2 regions of the Vibrio sp. QJM3NY_39 genome follow, and region 2 is predicted to be linked to the other one. Evidence: predicted binding sites of a transcription regulator. Region 2 holds the regulator's gene; the other holds the start of a gene.

Region 1 (4,783 bases), 1.3 Mb from region 2:
GCAGGTCGAGCTGCGCTAATTGAATGCTGTTAGGGGTTACTTCGCCATTAAGTTGAATACTGCCTTGTAAGAATTGAGTATAGAAATCTTCAATCAGAATCTGGTTCGGATCTAAATTGAGCTTGATACTTGGCTCTATGAACATGTCATCATCAATGGTCACTCCCTCTGCTTGCAGAGAGAAAATGGCCTTCTGTTGCTTCCACAGCTCAAAAGGCAATTGGATATTTTCTAGTGACGCATCAAAAGCGGTTAAGTGGCCATCTTGCCATTCCACGTCGCTGCGCAGAATATCTAAGCTATTGATGTGATTGATCTGAATACCTGCGACATCCCACTCTTTGCTTAGTAGGCTTTGGGTCTGTTTCTGATTGAGTCGTAAGCCATCGACGGTCACATTCACCAACGACCAATCTTGCTGATACTGCTCTGCTTGTCCTGAAATCTTGGCACCGCGCCAGTCGAATGAAGCGCCATACAGAGTGCTATCACTGGGTTTTAGGTCTAGATCAATCAGAAGGTTATCGAATGCTTCACCTTGCCAGTAAAGTTGCGTGGCGGTGAGTTGAGTTTTTCCATAAGGCAGCAATGCGTTGTTGTCATCCCACGTTGGATCGGAGATCTGGAGGTCGATGCCTCGCGCATTAAAGTCTGGGGTCGAAAAGTCGAGATTATTGATGGCTAGCTGATGGAGCTTGATGTTTGGTTGGGTGAATAACGGCGTGAATGTCTCTAGATCGCTTATCTCCAACTGTAGGCCACTGATCAAGACGGAGTCCAAGACCAGTTTAGCCTCTGTAATCGAGCTGAGGCTGAACCAAAGATCGATCTTGTCGATATAGAGAGGTTTTTGTTTATCAGGTTGGCTTTGGGTAATGCCCATCAAGGTGATGTGATAAGGCGCCTGATACTCAACGTCTTCAATGAGTACAGGTTGTTCAAGCGTATGCTTGATAAAAAAGTTAGCAACATCCGATCGGTATTGAGTTTGTAGGCTTAATAACAACGCTGCGATAGTCGCAACGATGATGGCCACCACAATGCCAATCACCATGAATACCTTTTTCATTCCCTGAAAGCCTTAAATTTCAATAGTCTCAAAACAGAGTGGAACAAAAAGGGGCAAGCAGCAACAAAAAAGCCCCTCAAAAGAGGGGCTTGCTACAAAAATATCACTTTAAATTGGGCGTTCGCTTTTGGCTTGGCCCGAGCAGATGTTGGGTTAGTCTAGTTGAGGGCCTGCCGCAACCAGTGACTTACCTTCAGCATTGTCTGTGTACTTATCAAAGTTGTTGATGAAGCGCTCTGCTAGATCTTTCGCTTTGCTTTCCCATTGTAGTGGGTCAGTGTAAGTATCACGTGGGTCAAGAATCGCTGGGTCAACATCGTGCAACGCTAGCGGTACTTCTAGGTTAAACATAGGGATAACCTTAGTTTCAGCTTGGTCGATTGAGCCATCTAGGATAGCGTCGATGATGCCACGAGTATCTTGGATTGAGATACGTTTACCTGTGCCATTCCAACCTGTGTTCACTAGGTAAGCTTCAGCGCCAGCTGCTTCCATACGCTTCACAAGCACTTCAGCGTACTGAGTTGGGTGAAGAGTTAAGAATGCTGCACCAAATGCCGCAGAGAACGTTGGTGTTGGTTCAGTAATACCGCGCTCTGTACCTGCTAGCTTAGCTGTGAAGCCAGATAGGAAGTGGTACTTAGTTTGCTCCGGAGTCAGCTTAGATACTGGTGGTAGCACACCAAACGCATCCGCTGTTAGGAAGATAACTTTTTGAGCGTGACCTGCTTTTGATACTGGCTTAACAATGTTGTCGATATGGTGAATCGGGTAAGAAACACGAGTGTTTTCTGTTTTTGAACCGTCATCGAAATCGATAGAACCATCACCACGAACCGTTACGTTTTCTAGCAGTGCATCGCGACGGATTGCATTGTAGATTTCTGGTTCTGCTTCTTTAGATAGACGAATAGTCTTCGCGTAACAACCACCTTCGAAGTTGAAGATACCATCGTCATCCCAACCGTGCTCATCATCACCGATTAGCTCACGCTTAGGATCGGTTGATAGGGTTGTTTTACCTGTACCAGACAGGCCGAAGAAGATGGCTACATCGCCTTTCTCGCCAACGTTTGCACTACAGTGCATTGAAGCAATGCCTTGCAGAGGAAGCAGGTAGTTCATCATTGCGAACATGCCTTTCTTCATCTCACCGCCGTACCAAGTACCACCGATGATTTGAACGCGTTCTGTTAGGTTGAAAGCAACGAAGTTTTCAGAGTTTAGACCCTGCTTCTCCCAGTTAGGGTTAGTTGTTTTAGCACCGTTCATTACCACGAAATCAGGTTCGAACGTTGCTAGCTCTTCGTCAGTTGGACGAATGAACATGTTCTTAACGAAGTGCGCTTGCCACGCTACTTCAGTGATAATACGCACACTTAAACGCGTATCTGGGTTAGCACCACAATAACCGTCGATGACAAACAGGCGCTTGCCAGATAGCTGAGTTGTCACAAGCTCTTTCAGCTCACTCCAAACTTCAGTTGTAATCGGTTTGTTGTCATTTTTGCCTTGATCTGACCACCACATGGTATCGCGCGTAGTGTCATCTTTAACAATGTACTTATCTTTTGGTGAGCGGCCAGTAAAGATACCAGTGTCAACCGCAACAGAGCCTAGTTCCGTTACTACGCCTTTTTCGTAGCCTTCCAAACCTGGCAGTGTCTCTTCAACGAATAACTGCTCGTAGCTAGGATTACGAAGAACTTCAGTAACGCCAGTCAGTCCGTGCTTAGTTAGATCAATTTGTGCAGCCTTAGTATGTTCCATAACGGTCATAGGTGCTCCTTGTAGGATATTTTGTAGGGATTTTGTATTAATTTTTTATTGTTATCTGCTCACCATGCTAGCAACGAGACTCTGGGGAAACAGGGATACAGCTCAAAAAGTATCCATATTAATCTTGGGGTTTTAAGCGTCTCGTCACATATTGGCCTAACTAGTCTATCCTGTACGCAAACCTTTGCGCTAGGGGCGAGAACATTATTAATTGATTAAAATTAAGCGGTGATTTTATTACGAGATGTTACGGAGTTTGCGCTATTTTGATCACAAAAAAGGCCAGCTTAGTGCTGACCTTTTTGGGGTAAATTACGTGTTTTTGGTACGCTGTAAATTAATGAACCGTATTGTCGCCTTTATCTGCTGCTTCTGCGTACAGTGCATCAACGTCGCCCTTATCGAACGAGTAGTTTGTGCCACAGTAATCACAGTGAAGAGCAACACTACCTTCCGTACTCAGGATGTCGTAGATCTCCTCTTGAGCAACGGTAATGATAGCGGCACCACTGCGTTCACGAGAGCAACCACAGAAGAACTCGACAGGTTGAGGGGTAAATACCTGAACCTTCTCTTGGTTATATAGGCGGTATAACAAATCATTCGCTTCTAGAGAGAATAGCTCTTCGTTTTTAACCGTGTCAGTTAACTGCTCCAGGTGCTCGAAGTCATCTGGCGTGCCGGTGCCGTCTGGCATAACCTGCAGTAACATACCTGCAGCGTGTGCTTTGCCTTCATGTTCACCCGTACGTAGCCACAGACGAGTCTTAAGCTGTTCTGAGTTAGCAAAGTAACCTTCAAGAACGTCAGCAAGTGTTTCGCCTTCAAGACCAACGATACCTTGGTAACGCTCACCTTTTTTAGGATCGATAGTGATCACTAGGTGGCCTTTACCTATAAGGTCGTGCAGGCCAGCGTCGTCAGCAATATCACCGTCAAAGCGTGCAACACCACGAATCTTCTGATCGTTATCGCCATTAATAACAGCGAGAGATACTGGGCCATCACCTTGCAGTTGCATCGTGATAGAGCCTTCAAACTTTAGGGTCGCCGTTAGTAGCGTCGTTGAAACCAGTAGCTCACCCAACAGCTTTTGTACTGGCGCTGGGTATTCCTTGCTAGAAATAATCTGTTGGTACGCTTCGTTCATCTGTACCAATTCACCACGTACTGATAGGTCTTCAAATAGGTAGCGATTTAAAACATTACTTGTAGACATTGGGTCTGCCATTTGGCTATTCCTTCTAGCTTATTGAGTCTTGAACTTGATGATGTCACGACGTTGCTTTTTATCTGGACGACGTTCTGGTGCTGGGCTATGAGCATTTAGCTTGCGTTGTTGTGCAAATTCTTCTCTTTTTGCCAAGCTTTCGGTGGTTTCTTCATAGAGGGTTTGAGCGACTGGCGCCCCGCCACGGTGTGCGGATATTTTCTCTATGGTGACCGTCTTTTCTTCATTACCTTGGCGCAGAGTAATCACTGCACCAAGTTCTACGATTTTGCTGGGTTTGCTGCGCTGACCATTATAGTGGACTTTGCCACCATCGACCATGTTGCGAGCAATTGAGCGAGTCTTATAAAAGCGTGCTGCCCACAACCATTTATCGAGTCTGACAGCTTCATTAGTCGTTTTCATATAGGACAGTGCCTTTTCAGTTAGAAATGAATGTGGTTTAACTGTTATTCACAGTATGCAACTTATTTTATTTGATGACGCTTATCACATTTAGTAGAAGCTTATGTGGAGGCGACAGGCTTTTTTTTCAAGGAAGATTACAAAATAGGTCAGGTAATGCCGATTTATAGATTTGCTATGATATAGTTCAGGATCTTATGCTTTTAATAAGCTGGAACAGAATTTATGAACAAAAAAGCTGATAGTTTAGTAGGTTACAGCTTTATTCGTTATAGAAAGGGTTAGGGAACGTGAACTTT
Region 2 (4,783 bases):
GCTATTATAAGTATACGTTATTCAGCCACAGGTGCTGAGCGAAATTTATTCATCAACCATTTAGCAATGATTGGGAATACACCCAGCAAGGCAAATGACAATAGTACTGAAGGGGACACGATACCCGAAAGTGAATCAATTTCCGCGAGTTGAGTACCAGCATTCAAGAAAACGGCAGTACCCGGTAACATTCCTATTTGACTTGTAATGTAATAGCGACTCACAGACATCGGTGTTAGACCCATCAACAGGTTGATAAGGAAAAATGGGAATACAGGAATCAGACGCAGAGAAAACAAGTAAAATGCTCCGTCTTTTTCAACGCCCTTGTTAATCGTTGCTAATTTGTCACCAAATTTAGTTTGGATCCAGTCACGTAACAGATAACGGCTACTTAAAAACGCGAGGGTTGCACCAATGGCACTGGCGAAAGAGACCAGCAGCAAACTATTCCAGAAACCAAATAGCGCAGCCCCTAACAGGGTCACAACAGCAGCACCAGGAATTGAGAAAGCAGTAATCATTACATACGCGACAAAATAGATAGCAGCGGCAGCAATGAAGTTGCTATCAATGTAGTCATTTAAAACGGCTTGTTGGGCCTTGGCATTTTCAAGCGTTAGGTATTGGCCGAAATTGACGCCTAACAAGACGATGGTTACGACCAACACAATACCCAATATCATTTTCTTACTCATTGATACTTCCTCTAAATTTTCAATGTATACCATTAGTATAGATAGACAGGCAAAGCATAGATTAACTTTCAGCAGATATAAAAAAAGCCGCAGTAAATGCGGCTTAGTTATGTATATAGTTTTTCACTTACAATGTTAATTGACGCGATTGATAAGCTCTTCACGACGCTGCTGCGGTATAACAGACCAATGTGTGCCATTGATCGCGCCTTCTAGCGCCCAAAGTAGTTCAATACTGACAGAAGACGCATGTGATTCTTTGATGGCGTTAAATGCGTTTACAGAGCCAGATTCATATAAACGCTCTACGGAATCGATCCCTGCTTTTTTCAACATACGCTCAGTGGCGAGTCGAAGGTTGGGCAGATCTTTGAGTCGAGTAGGCTTAGCTGAAGATTGCTCAGCTTTTTCTTCTTTAGCAAAACCCAGAGACGTTGTTGCAAGCTGCAAGATTTTCTCTTGGTCTTGCCACAGGCCTTCGGGTAAAGCGAAATATTTAGTAACGACAGGGAAACCACGTTTTTTGTAGACGTACGGTTGAAACCCTTGTTGTTCGAACTGTTTCGTTGTGCATTTGTCTGCTCGTATGTGCAGCTGGTCATTTACAACCAGAGCAAACATAGTGTCATCAGCAAAAAGACCGAAGCCACCAAACATCGAGCGTGATTTTATTTTTCCTAGGGATTCAAATAATTTCATTGAATCCTTTAGTATCGGTTTATCCATGTTATTTATCTCGGTGTATTTGAACTACGCCACCAAATAAGCAGGTCCGAGAGATTAGCAAAATGTTGCAATTAAATTGTCAATTAGCCGTAAATTACTAAATTATTAGTAGTTACTGCATTTTGCCATCGGTAACCCCGCTACCATACCAACGAGTGGTTTAGGCCGGAAGCTTTGCGTCTCACTCTTTCAAGTGATTTGCCCTGTGCGTGACTGATTGAATAGAATAAAGTTTTTGTTGAATGAGGCTCACACTTGTTATTTCAAAATGTGATACTGCTTCAATTAATGATCTTTCCAGTATGATACCAGGTTCATTGATGTTGTTGATAAAAAAAGCGCACCTAAAGGTGCGCTTGATTAAACTAAACTGAATTTATCAATTAATTTAACGTTTTAACTGTGCTTCGCTCAACAATTTCAGGGTGCATTTCGAATACACGTTTTTCATGGTCTTTGTCTTTGATGCGTTCTAACAAAATTTCGAATGCATTCTTACCAACACGACGCTTCGGTTGGTGAACCGTGGTCAATGGTGGAGAGAAGTATTCAGCTAACTCGATGTTATCGTAACCAATCACTGAAATATCTTCAGGGATACGAATACCTTGTTGTTGTAAGCGACTCATTAGGCCAAGTGCCATGGTGTCGTTAAAACAGAATACGGCTGTAGGGCGATCTTCCATTTTAATAATTTGATCAGCAGCAATCACAGCGGTATCACACTCAAAGTTGCCTTCAATGATTAGACGCTCATCAGTAGCTATTTTGGCTTCACCCAACGCACGTTTGTAACCTGCAATACGTTCTACACATGCTGCTTTGTCTAAGTGGCCACTTAAGCAAGCAATCTTAGAATGACCGCGTTCAATAAGGTACTTGGTTGCCAGATAGCCACCTTCTTCAGAGTTATCAATGATCTTATCGGCTTGAGAGGTCTCAGGGCCCCAATCCATGACAACTTTAGGGATATCAGCGTGACGGTCTAACATCTCTCTTAATTCTTCAGTTAGGTCTGAACACATAACCAAGATGCCATCTACACGTTTCTCTGCAAGCATTCGAATGTAGTCGCGCTGCTTCTCATAGATACCGCCAGTGTTACACAAGATCAAAGTGTAACCTTGACGGTAACAGTAACTCTCAACACCATCGATAACTTCAGAGAAGAATAGGTTGGTTGATTGAGTCACTAGCATGCCGATAGTGCGCGTTGTATTACATTTTAAGCTACGAGCAACAGCACTCGGCGCGTAGTTTAGTTCGTCTACGGCTTTGTTTACTTTTTCTTGAGTCGCTTCTGCAACAAAGCGAGTTTTGTTGATTACGTGAGAAACGGTTGTTGTTGATACGCCTGCTAAGCGAGCGACATCTTTTATAGTGGCCATGGTTTTATCCTATTAGAAGCTACTTTCCCAAAGTACGGAATGAAGTAGCCGTTAAGCTACCTAACTAAGAGCTTAAATTTGTAGGGCTCTTTGGGTACTAAAGTGCTAAAAAACAAAAAACCGCTATTGAGCGGCTTGTCTTAACACCGAAATGCTCAAAACTATAATAAGCATAGCATTTCGTGAATGTTTCATATTTTATCGTTTGCGGTCACAATTTTAGACTGACTAGAAATTACTCGCAATAAAATTCACCCGGAAATCCGGGTGAATTGTCACATTCTTCTGAATTTATTTAACGAGTCATCCAATCAGCTTATTCACCAGCAAGGTATTGGGTGTCCAATTTGCAGAATGCAAGTAGCAGAGATGAGACTGATGCGTAGAAACCGAATTCGTCAACGTCATGACATTTAACGTTGAACTTTGGTACCCAAGTAAGAAGTTGTTGCTCGATAAATTGCTGTTGAACAGCGAAGGATTTTTCTAGCTCTTCTTCAAGCTCCGTTTCATTAGAACGGATGATCAAGTTGCCAAGGAAGTCGAGTTCGATAGCGATGTGGTCAGCTGGTTCTTTTAGGTCTTGGTTCACCACTAAGTTGTGCTTGGCCATGATCTCTTCCATATCTTTTGCTGGCTTATCATTCAAAAGGCCAGTCTCACCGATATACATAGAAGCGTAAGGAAGTGCGCCATGCTTATCTGTTTTTAAGAATAAGTCACAGAAGTCAGCAGACAATTCTAGTTGAGCATCCTCACGCGTTTGTAGGCGGTTTAGCGCATCCACTAGGCTATCGATCGCCGGTTTTAGTGTTTCATTTTCGCCTAAACCAGTTAGGAAAGAACGAATTTCAACAGAGTGGTAGTGATCGAGTTCTTCTTGAGTGAGCTCTTTAGCGAATAAGCTTGATAGCCACCAGTATATTTCTGCTCTTTGCTCGTTGAACGCTTTCGTATCTTTCATTTCTTAGATCCTGATTTAGTCTTGTGGTGTTACTTATATGCATCTTGAAGTTACTTGTGCAAAGCACACCAAGGCTGAATAACAAGGTTATTTGCGAAACGCAAAGTTACTCGTTAGTAGTAATGCCTATATTGAATTGCGATGGACGATAAATAGCAAGGTTTAAGATTGTCTTGTATCAAAAAAGATCCATGTTTCTGGCTTTTATCTTGTGTACCACTAGAATTGTTACGAGTTATGAATAGAATAGTCACTGAAACTATTAAATAAGAAAAGTGGTGTAGATGAGCTATCACGTATTAGTCGTAGAAGATGATGTGGTAACCCGCAGTAAACTGGTCGGATACTTCCAGAACGAAGGTTACACAGTAAGCGAAGCAGAAAGCGGCGCTCAAATGAGAAACGTGTTAGAAGATAATAACGTTGACCTCATTATGCTGGACATCAACTTACCAGGCGAAGATGGATTGATGCTAACTCGCGAATTACGCAGTCAATCAGACATTGGAATTATTTTAGTTACTGGACGCACGGATAGCATCGACAAAATCGTTGGCCTTGAAATGGGCGCTGACGATTACGTTACTAAACCCTTCGAACTTCGCGAGTTATTGGTTCGAGTTAAAAACCTACTTTGGCGCATTTCTGCCGCTCGTAAAACAGCAGCAGGTAAGGTTGAAGAGACTGAAGACGAATCTGTGGTTCGTTTTGGTGAGTGGACGTTTGATATCCCTCGTCGTGCGCTAAGCAAAAACGGCGAGCCGGTAAAACTGACTAAAGCTGAATATGAACTGTTGGTAGCGCTTTCTTCTTACCCTAACCAGGTATTAAGTCGTGAACGCATTCTGAATATGATCAGCCACCGAGTGGATGCTCCAAACGATCGAACTATCGACGTGTTAATCCGTCGTATGCGTGCGAAGATGGAGTTTGACCCTAAGAATCCACAAATTTTTGTAACGGTTCACGGTGAAGGTTACATGTTCGCTGGTGATTGATTTCCTTCG

What was found. The regulator PurR, encoded in region 2, represses purine synthesis genes. The targets are predictions, from matches to a motif close to TNANGNAAACGTTTNCNTNA.
Region 1: pckA (phosphoenolpyruvate carboxykinase (ATP)) is a predicted target of PurR. The motif match lies at 3,021-3,040, and genes of this name have one in related genera.

Annotation. Positions count from the first base shown of each region.
Region 1 is NZ_CM173505.1:3,469,445-3,474,227, reverse strand. Features, by position in the region: gene AC3CHU_RS15455 (AsmA family protein) at 1-1,069, opposite strand, end outside; gene pckA (phosphoenolpyruvate carboxykinase (ATP)) at 1,223-2,848, opposite strand; gene hslO (Hsp33 family molecular chaperone HslO) at 3,186-4,079, opposite strand; gene hslR (ribosome-associated heat shock protein Hsp15) at 4,098-4,484, opposite strand.
Region 2 is NZ_CM173505.1:1,199,395-1,204,177, forward strand. Features, by position in the region: gene AC3CHU_RS05490 (TVP38/TMEM64 family protein) at 18-698, opposite strand; gene AC3CHU_RS05495 (TfoX/Sxy family DNA transformation protein) at 834-1,424, opposite strand; cyclic di-GMP riboswitch class I at 1,552-1,637, opposite strand; gene purR (HTH-type transcriptional repressor PurR) at 1,808-2,812, opposite strand; gene torD (molecular chaperone TorD) at 3,129-3,776, opposite strand; gene torR (two-component system response regulator TorR) at 4,061-4,774, shown strand.